4 regions of the Dethiothermospora halolimnae genome follow, and region 3 is predicted to be linked to each of the others. Evidence: riboswitches for the same ligand, from Rfam matches in the RefSeq annotation. Region 3 holds a riboswitch; each other region holds the start of a gene.

Evidence for each region. A riboswitch is a leader RNA that binds a small molecule or an ion and turns the genes downstream of it on or off. The one in region 3 is predicted to bind cobalamin.
Region 1: another riboswitch for cobalamin. It lies ahead of V6137_RS07920 (class I SAM-dependent methyltransferase); the one in region 3 lies ahead of V6137_RS04730 (energy-coupling factor ABC transporter permease).
Region 2: another riboswitch for cobalamin. It lies ahead of V6137_RS00415 (ABC transporter substrate-binding protein); the one in region 3 lies ahead of V6137_RS04730 (energy-coupling factor ABC transporter permease).
Region 4: another riboswitch for cobalamin. It lies ahead of V6137_RS14000 (ABC transporter substrate-binding protein); the one in region 3 lies ahead of V6137_RS04730 (energy-coupling factor ABC transporter permease).

What each region holds. Positions count from the first base shown of each region.
Region 1 covers NZ_JBAKFX010000014.1:64,619-67,837, forward strand. Annotated here, with positions in the region: gene V6137_RS07915 (serine hydrolase domain-containing protein) at 1-1,124, shown strand, start outside; cobalamin riboswitch at 1,214-1,403, shown strand; gene V6137_RS07920 (class I SAM-dependent methyltransferase) at 1,533-2,345, shown strand; gene V6137_RS07925 (ABC transporter substrate-binding protein) at 2,368-3,219, shown strand, end outside.
Region 2 covers NZ_JBAKFX010000001.1:89,698-92,916, reverse strand. Annotated here, with positions in the region: gene V6137_RS00425 (transposase) at 4-930, shown strand; gene V6137_RS00420 (hypothetical protein) at 923-1,096, shown strand; cobalamin riboswitch at 1,205-1,387, shown strand; gene V6137_RS00415 (ABC transporter substrate-binding protein) at 1,689-2,729, shown strand; gene V6137_RS00410 (FecCD family ABC transporter permease) at 2,756-3,219, shown strand, end outside.
Region 3 covers NZ_JBAKFX010000007.1:63,823-67,041, reverse strand. Annotated here, with positions in the region: gene V6137_RS04745 (energy-coupling factor ABC transporter ATP-binding protein) at 1-130, opposite strand, end outside; gene cbiQ (cobalt ECF transporter T component CbiQ) at 139-819, opposite strand; gene V6137_RS04735 (energy-coupling factor ABC transporter substrate-binding protein) at 803-1,093, opposite strand; gene V6137_RS04730 (energy-coupling factor ABC transporter permease) at 1,077-1,808, opposite strand; cobalamin riboswitch at 1,986-2,169, opposite strand; gene V6137_RS04725 (YddF family protein) at 2,212-2,544, opposite strand; gene V6137_RS04720 (extracellular solute-binding protein) at 2,738-3,219, opposite strand, start outside.
Region 4 covers NZ_JBAKFX010000037.1:29,805-33,023, reverse strand. Annotated here, with positions in the region: gene V6137_RS14005 (lipase family alpha/beta hydrolase) at 1-1,187, shown strand, start outside; cobalamin riboswitch at 1,230-1,410, shown strand; gene V6137_RS14000 (ABC transporter substrate-binding protein) at 1,502-2,482, shown strand; gene V6137_RS13995 (FecCD family ABC transporter permease) at 2,500-3,219, shown strand, end outside.

The DNA.
Region 1 (3,219 bases), on a different contig from region 3:
TTGCTTTTTCAAATGCCCATGATATGGGGAACTTTATGAAATTTTTATTAGAAGGAAATAAAAATGTTCTTTCTAAAGAATATTTAATGAAGATGCAAAAAACTCAGTTTACATATGATGAGGAAATGTTGGGAAATGGACTTATTTTTTATGAGAGAGAGAGGAATGGACACAAGGTTATAGGTCATGAAGGAGATGGACCAACATATGCTGCTCAATTATCCATTTATCCTGAAAAAAATATAGGATTTTTTATTTCCATTAACAAAGATGATCAAACATCATCTAAGTTTGCATTTAGACGTAATTTTGAAGAAAAGTTCTATGAACTATTTACTGAAAATAACAAAGAAAATGTAAAAATAATTTCAAAACCCTATAGCAAAGATATAAAAAAATATTTTGGAAAATATTTTGCTGTAAGGACTCCCCTTAGTTCACCCTTTAAAATTTTCAGATCACTAACTGGAACGTTAAGTGTCTCACCTTATAATGAAACTTCTATAAAAGTCTCCCTAAGAGGTAGTGAATATATATTTAAACATATTGGCAAAGGGAAGTTTCAAAATAGTAAAGGTGGTTTACTAATATTTCAGTCACAAAGTGACAAAAAGTATGTAATGCTTGATTATTTAAATATGTTGGGGAGATATAGTCCCCTCTCCAATGGAACATATGAAAAACTTACTACAATTGAAAGTATATTAGAATCCTTTGCTATATATTTTTTAGCAATAATATTTGTTGTATCCATAATATATTTTATTTTCAGTAGATGGTGGAATAAGAAGAATGAAGTTACAAGAAAGGGAAGAAAGTGTATTATAATAACTAGACTAAATATAATTTTCATGGTTGTAATATCGGGAGTATTTTTAATGATTCTCTTAAATGTTTCTAAAATAAACCTAGATATAAAAGGATTGCTAATAGCATATCATGTTTTATCATATATGTTTTTAATGCTAAATTTGGCTTTAATATGGGAAACTGTTATAGTTGTGAAAAATAGGATTTTCAATAAATTGGGAAGGATAGTTCAATTTACTACTATGATTGCCATGTTGATTTTCTTAAGCATGATTATAAATTATAATTGCTTAAATATAACCTATCTATTATAAAACCTGGGACAAAGGGACAGTCCCTTTGTCCCAGGTTTTAACTTCTTGACATAAATATAACTATAATATATGATTTATTTAGTGATAAAAATTAATAAATGAATATAGGTTTCAATTTTAGTGATAATTGATTAAAAGGGAAGACAGGTGAGATGCCTGGACGGTCCCGCCGCTGTGATAGAGGAGTTTTTCTAAATTAATGCCACTGATTTTTTTTGGGAAGGCTTAGAAAAATGATGATACTTAAGTCAGAAGACCTGCCTATATTTATATGCCACAAACTCTACGGGATATAGGGGGTATGTCTTTATGCTTTTATTAGTATATATGTCTTTTGATACCTCTTAACTTTTTTGTTGAGGGGTTTTAGTACGTTATAACAAAATTATAATTATAAAGGGTGATAAAATGAATATTGAAATATTTGATAAATTATGGAGAGAATCTTCTAAAATAGACTTAGCTACTACTGAAAAATTATGGGATTTTAGAGCAAAAGAATTTAATAATATGATAGATAATAAGGAAAAGGAAAGTAAAGTGAAAGATTCAATAGACTTTCTTATATCGGAAAATATTATAAACAAAGAATCAAGTGTATTAGATATAGGATGTGGTCCTGGAAGATATAGTATAGAATTTTCAAAGGTGGTAAAAGAAATAAAGGGAATAGATATATCCCCTAATATGATAAATTATGCTAGAGAGAATGTTAAGAAATCAAATATTAAAAATGCTTCATTTGATGTTGTTCCTTGGGAGAAAATAGATATAGAAGTTAAAGGTTGGAAAAATAAATTTGATTTAGTATTTGTGTCAATGTGTCCTGGGATACACAATAAGGATACACTAATAAAGATGACTGAAGCCAGTAAAGGATATTGTTTTTTAAGCGGATTTGTAACTAGAGAAGATAAAGTAAGGGATGGAATAAATAACATAATTTCTAAAGATAAATCTAGAAAAAGATGGGGAAATAAAATATATTATGGATTTAATATATTATGGAATATGGGAATATACCCTAAAATATATTATAAAGATGTAGAGTGGAATAAGGAAATGGATTTGGAAGATGCCATAAAAATGCATACCATATCTGTTAAAGAAGATCCTAAGTTAAAAAATGACATAGAAAAATATTTAAATGATATATCACAAAATGGTATAATAACGGAATATACAAAGGCTAAAATAGGTTGGCTTATTTGGCATGTGTAAAACTTTTTAAGGAGGACTTAATATGAAAAAGATACATATATTATTGATTATAATTATGACTTTTATGATAGTTATAGTCGGATGTAGTGATGATAGTACAAATTCTGATGGAAATATAACCGAAGAAAAAGAATCAGTAGTATTAAATCTTGAAGGGGGAGATTGGGGATATCCAAGTCCCTATACCCATTATTCAAGGGGTCCTGGGGCATATAAAATGAGACTTATATTTGATAGTTTATTAGAACGGGGAGAGGAAGGTCTTATACCATGGTTGGCTGAAGATTGGAATATAACAAATGATGGGAAAACATATACCTTTAATATAAGGGAAAATGTAAAATGGCAGGATGGTCAAGATATGACAGCAGAAGATGTAAAGTTTTCTTTTGAATATTATGCTAAACATCCACCAGTTTTTGATGAATTAAATATAAGTAAAAATAATTTTATAGAAAAAATAAATGTAATAGATAGGCACACAATAAGTATAGATGTTGATAATCCCAGTGCTACCCTATTAGAAAGGTTTGGTAGTGCAAGGATATTACCTAAGCATATATGGAACAATGTAGATGATCCTAAAAAATTTAATAGTCCTAAAGCAGTAATAGGATGTGGCCCTTACATACTTACAGATTATAAAAAAGAGCAAGGAGCATATAGATTTAAAGCATTTAAAGATTATTGGGGACCAAAACAAAGGGCCGATGTAATACAGTTTGTCCCTGTTAGTGATAATATATTAGCTTTTGAAAAGGGAGATATAGATATAACAAGGGTAACTCCAGATATATTGAACAAATATAAAGAGGATAATAAATATAAGATTATAAAGAACCCTGGCTTTTGGGGGTATAGGCTTATGTTCAAT
Region 2 (3,219 bases), on a different contig from region 3:
GTTATGCCACGTCCATTTAGATTAAAAACGAATTTTTCAATTTATCATATTATGATTAGGTGTGTAGATGGGATACTCCTATTTAAAGATGATCAGGATAGGGATCAATTTTTATTAAGAATAAAAAGATATAAAAAAAGGTATGGATTTAAGTTATATGCCTTCTGCCTTATGGATAATCATGCCCATATGGTTATTGATGCTGCAGGTGCTGATATAACCAAGATAATGCACGGTATAAACTTGTCCTATGCTAAATATTATAATAGAAAATATAAAAGAAGGGGTCATGTATTCTCCGACAGATTTAGAAGTGAGATAATAGATAAGGACAATTATATATTACAGGCCTCAAAATATATTCACAAGAATCCTAGAAAACTAAGGAATTGGAGTAATAAGGTTTTCCAATACCCATATTCCAGTGCACCAATTTATTTAGGAGATTTAGATGATAGATTTGAAATAGTAGATTGTGACCTTATATTGAAGTTATATAGTGATAAAAATAAGAAAAAAGCTATAAAGGAATATTTAGATTTTATGTTAGTGCCTAATTCTGCTGAGGAGCAAGAACAGATAGAGGCAGAATATGGGTTTAGAAACCAAAAATGTGAATATAAAAGTGAAAAAACTATCATAGCAAAGGATATAGAGCCAGATGATATACTAACTTTCGTAGGGGACTATATAGGAGAAGATAAAGATAAAATAAAAATAAAATATATTAGAAATTTAACAAAAGTCAAAGCTATAGCTATGGTTCTTATGAGTAGATTTTGCGACTATAAGGTCAAAAATATCTGCCATTACTTTGGCAATATAACTCAGTCTAGAGTGTCCAGTCTTTGTTCACTAGGGGTGGAGCTATTATTTAGTGATGAAAAATATAAGAATATCGTTGATGACTTTTTAGAAATATGTGGATAATAAAATAAAGCATTTTCAAGGTCCAAAAATTAAAATTATGGAGTTAAGTTTTATATTTTATGTTATAAAAGTGGACAAGCTTAATGAATTTATTGAAAATTTACAAGTAAATAAGGGATATAAGGTAAAAAATGAAAGTTTCAAAGCTAAATTTTTAATCAAATAATAATATAACCAATCAATGAACCGTTTTTAACTTCTTTTTAACTTCCCCTCTCCAATAAAGTTGACAATAACAACATAATTACCTATAATTAAGTTTAAATGTATAACTGAATATGCTGAAAGAATGGGTGCCTTTCATGAGGATAAAAGGGAAATTCGGTTAAAGTCCGGTGCAGCCCCCGCTACTGTAATCATTGACGAAATCTTCGTTAACCACTGGCTAAAGGGCCAGGAAGGGAAGAGACTAGGATGAAGTGTAAGCCAGGAAACCTGCCTATAAATCTTTCTTAGGTAATTATTTCGGAGGGAGATAGTTATTTATATAATGGTGATATTATGTCTTTTTTTAGAAAACTTAAGTTTTATATTACAATTATATTTATACAAGGCTCCTAATAGGGGCTTTTTTATATTAAGAATTGCTTAGTATAATAGTTCTTCTAAAAGAAAATCTAAGGGATTCAATATACCGAATCTCTACATATACTATTAGCTAAATAGATATCTACTCCCTACACTTTACACTCTATACCAACAAAGGACCTTCAATGGTGCCTTTGTTTCGCCACCAAAAGATAAAGGAGATGACAATTATGACAAAAAGAATTATTACAGTTTTACTTAGCTTATTCCTTATAGCAACACTAACCGTTGGATGTGGAAGTGATGCAAATACATCTAACAATGACAATCAAGACAAAGTAAAACAACAGAAACAGAAGGATACACAAGACCCAACAAAAGAAACATCTTACTACCCAGTGACTATAAAAAATTATAATTCCCAAGGAGAAGAATATCAAATAACATTTACTAAAAGACCGGATAAGATCATCACTACAAATCAGCCTCCAACGGAGCTTTTACTTACTTTAGGTCTTGAAGATATTATGGTGGGAACATCATACTTAGATAATCCCATTTTACCTAAACTTAAAGAGAAATATGAAAAGATACCAGTACTATCCAATAGATATCCTTCTAAAGAAGTGGTTATAGCAAAACAACCCAATTTAATATTTGGATGGAGTAGTGCATTTATGGATAAAAACATAGGTTCAGTGGAAAGTTGGAATAAAAAAGGAGTATACACGTTTATCCAAAGGAATTCAGGGGTAGCCGATGAAAGGTCCATAGAAAATGTATATAAAGACATAGATGATATAGGAAAGATTTTTAATATTAAAGATAAAGCAGATAAACTTATAAACTCAATGAAAGAAAGAATATCCAATATCCAAGATAAAATAAAGGATAAAGAACCTGTTAAAGTACTTGCATTAGAAGGGGCTGGAGATAATAAATATCGTGTATATGGTAAAACATCCCTTATAAATGACATGATAGAAAAGGCAGGGGGAATAAATTTAGCAGAAAAGAGTGGAACCTATAGCATAGAAAATATAGTTGCTAAAAATCCAGATGCTATTATACTTATCCATTATTTAGAGCAAGAAAAGGATAATGATAGTATAAAAGGATTAAAAAATAATTCTGTCCTTAATAATGTAAATGCTATAAAAAATGATAAAATAATATTTACACCCCTAGCAGAAACCTATGCTGGAGGAATTAGAACTATAAAGGGTATTGAAAGGTTTGCTAAGGAGTTTTATCCAGAATTATTTAAATAAATATATGGAAATAATAGGTGATAATATTGGAAAACACAGAAAAACTAGGACAATCCATAGGGGAAAATACCAATAGCTTTAAAGAAGGAATAATTAAAGATAGGAAGGTTTTTATAATAACAATCCTATTACTTATAATAACCTTATTTTTATCAATTATATTTGCTGTGGTATTTGGTCCTGTGGAGATAAAAGCCACAGAGGCATTTAGAATAGTAGTTTATAATACAGTAAAAATACCCATAGGAGATATTGAAACCCTTACTTCAGGAATGAATTATGACATAATATGGGGAATTCGAGTTCCTAGGGTACTCTTAGGAGCAGTTGTAGGCATGGGTCTTTCTATAGTAGGAGTGGTAATGCAGGCTATGGTACAAAACCCTCTAGCCAACCCCTATACCCTAGGTATATCCTCGGGAGCCTCATTAGGGGCTACATTTGCCATAATGTTAGGTGTAGGAGGTATATTTGGTACAAATGCCATAGG
Region 3 (3,219 bases):
ATGTAGTTTTTCCAGACCCATTGGCTCCTATTATGCCTATTATATTTCCTTTATTTAAATCTACATTTATGTTGTCAAGGGCCCTAGTTCCATCCTCATATATATATGTTAAATCTTTAGTTTTTATCATTTAATCACCTACACATAAAATTCATTATCAAAGCCTTTACTGTCAAGGGCCATTTCCATATGTTCATATTTTAGCATTATCCTTGTAAATAGCACCGATATCAAAGCAGAAAGGGATTTAAAGGAATTTTTAATATTTATATATCCAAATCTTAATTGTTGAGCTGTATAGATATTTTTATATTCTTCTAAAAGTATAAATATAAATCTATATATTAACACCATCATTTCTATTAAAAGCTTAGGCACTCTATGCTTTTTTAGTATATATATTATATCATTCATTGGTGTTGTTAGTATAAGAAAAAAAGTACAAGTTATTGCCGATAGAGATCTTGTAAATAATATTCTTCCATTTTCTATACTTCCATTGGTTATTCCAATATTTACATTATACAATTCCATACTTATGATGTATTCACCATTTCCTTTAGATACAGATATTAATATTGCTAAAATGCTTAGTACTAAAAACGATGAAGGTATTAAAATCATTTTGATATATTTTTTCAGGGGAATTTTAGCTATTGTTATAGTTATAAAAAACATTACTGACAATATAGCAATATGAATATAAAATTTTTTAGATACTATAGCCAATATTAAGAAAAAAATGGCAAAGTAGAACTTTGCCAAGGGATTTTTATCTTTCAACTTATTAGTATATGCATATTTATCTATTATTAGCACTTTTTCTTTTTCCCTTCATATATCCAAAGAAATAAGCTATAATTCCTGCTCCTATGGCTGCCTGTAATGCAAATAATAAACTTTCTATTTCTCCACTTGGAGGTTCCCAAATAGAACTAAACCAAGGTTCATAGTCGGGTGATATCTCTGTTATAACCCCTTCTGCTTCTCCATCTGCTCCTCCAAATTCTGAGTTCCCCATAAATATAAGGGGTATTAATATAATTATTATAACAAGTCCCAATAAGATAAGATTTTTAGTTGATGTTTTCAATTAAATTACCCCCTTCGGTTTTATATTCCATTAATAGATTGTACACTATAACTGTTATAATTCCCTCTGCTATGGCAATAGGTAATTGAGTTACTGCAAATATTGACATAAACTTAGACATAGATCCTATTATTCCACTGGTGGCATCGGGATGGGCAACTGCCAATTGAACTGAGGTCATCATATATGTAGCTAAATCTCCTAAAGTTGCAGCTAAGAAAACTGCCACACCACCCTTTACGTTATGTTTTTTCAACAATTTAAACAATCCATATGCCACTAATGGACCTACTATTGCCATAGAAAATGTATTTGCTCCCAGAGTTGTTATTCCTCCGTGGGCCAATAGTAATGCTTGAAACAGTAAAACTATAACTCCTAAAACAGTCATTACAGTGGGTCCAAATAATATGGCACCTAATCCAACTCCTGTGGGATGGGAACAACTTCCCGTTACCGATGGAATCTTAAGGGCTGATAATATAAACACAAATGCCCCAACAAGTGCAAGTAATAATTTTTTCTTTGGCTCGTTTTTAACTATTCCATTAATATTACTGAATCCCCTAATCAAAAACGGTATAGCCACCACTATCCAACCAATTGCCCACATAGGAGGTAGATATCCTTCCATTATGTGCATAGCACTTGCAAAGTTTGGAGCTACTAAAATAAGTAAAGCAATTAATAATAAATACACTCTTTTTCTCTTCATAATAATACCCCTTTCTTTTTTTGAATTAGACCTTCGGATGAATTGGAGTTTACTATAAAATAAAAAAACTCCACCTTCTTTAGGTAGAGCTTGTATACTTATACACAGTGAATGTTAAATGACAGACTTCCCCCGTCATAGATTCACCCATAAGCACAACCTTCCCTCCGAAAGTATACTTTATCGAGAAATTCGGCAGGTCTCCTGGCTCATAGTTTAACCCTACTCCTTATCCTTCCCACAAGAAATCTTGCAGTGGAACCTTAAGTTTCGTAACTACTTACAGTAGCGGGGGCTGCAGAGGATTTGCACCTCTTTCCCTTTTAATTACCATAGGCAAACCAAATTTCCTATTTACTTTTCATAAAGATTTTACCATATTAAATAAAATTATTCAATTAATTTATTCTAATCTTTCCATTAGTTTTAACGAATATCCTATAGACTCTACCTCTTCTCTAGTTAATACAACACCTTCCGGTGGTCTTTTATTCAATTTAAAAACCACAGCTTTTTGACCAACCTTCTGTTTAAACTGTATACGATTCATGTCTATATCCATATTAAACAAATCGGACATAATTTCAGCAGTTGATCCATGGCCTATAGCAGATATAAATCCATTTTTCTCTATAAGTTTTTTAGCACTATCTAAATCTATATCTGTTATTTTATATAAACCGTTTGTAGTGGCAACCGTTCCATTAAATAAACCTACTTTCATATTTTCAACCAATATACATCACCCCTATAGAAAGCCTTAAGTATACTAAAGCTATTTTAAAATTATAAATAATCTAGTTATTATATATTTCTATATTTTTTTACATTATCCTTTATTAAAATAAATGGCATATTGGTATAAACCTGTTTTGAATTTAGAGTGATATAATATTCAAAAAGCTCTTTGTGAAATTATGTAAATATTCTTATTCATTTAAATATATACTATACCTATCTTCTAACTCCTTTAATTCTCTACTTAAGCTGTCATCACTAAACACATCCTCTGTAAATATAAACTTAAATAAATCCTTATATAACTTTCTTCTTAAAGTAACTGTTTTCAATGTCTTGTCTTTTCTATATATCTCTGGTTTTATTTCTCCTTTTTTAAGTTTGTCATATATATAATTTTTAATTTTTATAACCTCTGGTTGTAGATTCTTCTTTGATTCTATATTTTGTATATTATCTTTTAAAGTCTTTAACACAGGACTATACATATTTGATGGTAAAACATAATCTTGTTTTTCCCCTTTATACATTTGCATTTGAAACTCTTTACTTAATAAACTATTTATAAACTCATATCCTAGTTTTTTATTTTTCCCATTACTATTAACTATAAACCCACCTAGGTCTATATTGTATTTTTGATTATTTACATTTGGAAAATGTATTCTGTCAT
Region 4 (3,219 bases), on a different contig from region 3:
CTAGCTATATATACGATCCTTTTATTAAAAGTTTAGAGGGGATGGGATATAAGAAAGAGGTAGATTTATTTGTAGTACATTATGACTGGAGAAAAGGGAATTATTATAGTGGGACAAACTATCTTATACCAGAGCTAAATAGAATTAAGCAGATATATAAAACTAATAAGGTAAATATTGTATGTCATAGCATGGGAGGGTTGGTGGCTAGAGCTTATATACAAAGTGACTTGTACAATTACGATATTAATAAATTAATAATGATTGGTACTCCCAATGCTGGGACGGTGAAGGCCTACTATTTTTGGGAAGGTGGAGAATTGCCCTATGATAAAGTCAATGGGAATGTATTTTTCAAAGTACTTTGGGAAGGATTTGTATGGATTTTTAAAAAGGTATATAAGGAAAAACAGGATATTAATTTTTTGAAAAAGTTTTTTCCTGTAGCAAAAGAATTATTACCAAGTAGAGAATATGGAGAATATCTATTTTATAAGGATGATAAGGACTTTATTCAGTTTATATCCCATGATAGAATACAAGAAAAAAATAGTTTTCTTAATCACTTGAATTCTAGTGTTGATAAACTTTACAGTAGAATAGGAGATATCCATATAATAGTAGGTAAGGGTATTGAGACTTCAAGGTTTATATGTGTAAATAAAGTAGATAGTGACAAGGAACTGTGGATAGATGGTAAACCGGGATATGTTATAACAAGTCCCCGTGGTGATGGAACAGTGATTAGTAGTAGTGTTGCATCTATATTTGGGAGAAAACTATTTATAAATGGAGACCATGGAGATATCTTACTTAAATCTGTTGATAAAATAAAAGATATATTAAATATAAAAACTATTTCTAGAAGACAACAAAGTTTTAAAAATAAAGTTTTATATAGTATAATAGCTAGAGACGTCAAAAACATAGAAATACATAAGATAAATAAAAAAATATCTATTAATAATAAATGGGAAGATAATTATAAAGGACTGACGGTAATAAAAGTTGGGGAAAATTCCTATTGGCTTATTATTGATTATAATTATTTTAATAAATCAACAATAAGATTTGATTCAATTAAAACTATGTATAGTGAAATAATTATTTTAAAAGGGGAAAAGAACAAGGGAGTAAAGAAGGTATCTGAAGTAAATACAAAGGACTATTATGAACTTAGTTTATAATAATCTTGAATAATCAAATTGTATCTGTTATTATTTTATATGAGTATAATAAAAAAGTTAGGTGTTTCATAAAGAAACTTAAAAGGGAAAGTAGTGAAAATCTACTACAGCCCCCGCTACTGTAAGTGAGGATGAAACCAACATATGCCACTGGGGAACCGGGAAGGCGTTGGAAGTAATATGATTCACAAGTCAGGATATCTGCCTAACAAATTGGTCTCGGAGGGAGGGTATATACTTATATATCCTAGCATAATAATAGCTAGGTATTTTTATGTTTAATAAGCTATAATAAAAAACGGAGGAGGATATATATGAAAGTGAGAGGTAAAAAGATTATATCTGTGCTTATGGTATTATTATTAACTATGACAGTGTTATCAGGCTGTATAAGGGTGAAGGATGAATATAAAGATAATGACAGTAAAGAAGAACAAAATACAAATGATACAGTTGGATTCCATTATCCATTGACAGTTAAAGATGGATTTGACAATGAAGTAACATTTGAAAAAGCACCTAAAAGGATTGTATCTTTAGCACCAAATAATACTGAAATATTATTTGCACTGGGTCTTGGTAATAGAGTAGTGGGAGTTAGTAAGTATTCTGATTATCCAGAAGCAGCTAAAGATAAAGAGACTGTTGGTAGTTATAATAGCATGAATATAGAGAAAATTATAGAACTGAGTCCTGATTTAGTAGTTCAATATGGTGAAGGTAAAGAAAATATTAATAAGCAATTAAAGGCTGCAGGTATCAAGATACTAAACTATGAACCAGAGTCCATTAAAGAAGTTATGTCAACTATCGAATCTATAGGTCAAGTAACAAATACAATGAAAAAAGCTAAGGAAATCACGGTTGTTATGCAGGCTAAAATGGATTATATAGCATCTGAAGTGAAAGATGCTAAGAAACCAAAGGTGTTTTATGAAGTTTGGGGAGACCCGTTAAAGACCGCAGGACCAGGGTCTTTTATAGATGAAATTATTACTTTAGCAGGTGGAGAAAATATAGCTGGTGATGCATCTGGTTCCTACGCTGATTATTCAGTGGAGAAATTAGTAGAAAAAAATCCAGATATTTATATAGCACCAAATAGTCCTGGAAAAACAGTTGAATCTATAAAAAATAATGAGCAGTATAAAACATTAAATGCTGTAAAAAATGATAAAATATATCTTGTTGATCAGAATATTATTTCAAGAGCTGGTCCTAGAATAGTAGATGTCCTTGAAATGATTGCAAAAAAAATACATCCAGAATTATTTAAAGATACTACTAAAGAATAGACGAAGTAGGGATATTTATGAAAATCAACTTACAGAGAAGGGAAAGTTGGGTTTTTACTTTGTCTTCTCTGGTTATAATTTTATTAGTTAGTATAGCGGTATTTTCAACGATAGGAAGTGCAAATATAAATGTTTTAACCACTATAAAGATAGTTTTCTCTAAAATACCTATAATACAGAATTATATAGATATAGATAGCATTCCAAAATCATATCAGGCTATTATTTTTAATATAAGAATACCTAGAATATTGGTAGGTGTATTGGTGGGAGCAGCTCTTTCTAGTGTGGGGGCTGCTTTTCAAGGAATGTTTAAAAATCCCATGGCTGACCCCTACGTTATAGGGATATCTTCAGGAGCCGCTCTAGGAGCTACTTTGGTTATTATAACTGGAATTAACATAGTCCTATTTAATATATCAAGTATATCTATAGGGGCATTTTTAGGGGCTATGGTATCTACATTTATAGTTTATTTTGTATCTAAGGTAAAAAATAAGGTGCCAGTAACTACGTTACTTCTTTCAGGAATAGCTGTTGGACAATTTTTTACTGCTATCATGTCATTTCTTATGGTGATCCATAGTAATGACTTAAGCAAAATAATTTATTGGACATTGGGTAGTTTTTCGGGGAAAGGGTGGAATCAACTTTTAACTATTTTATTTCCTATTTGTATAGCCATAGGTCTATTAATCTTTTTATCAAGGGATTTAAATATAATGTTAACAGGGGAA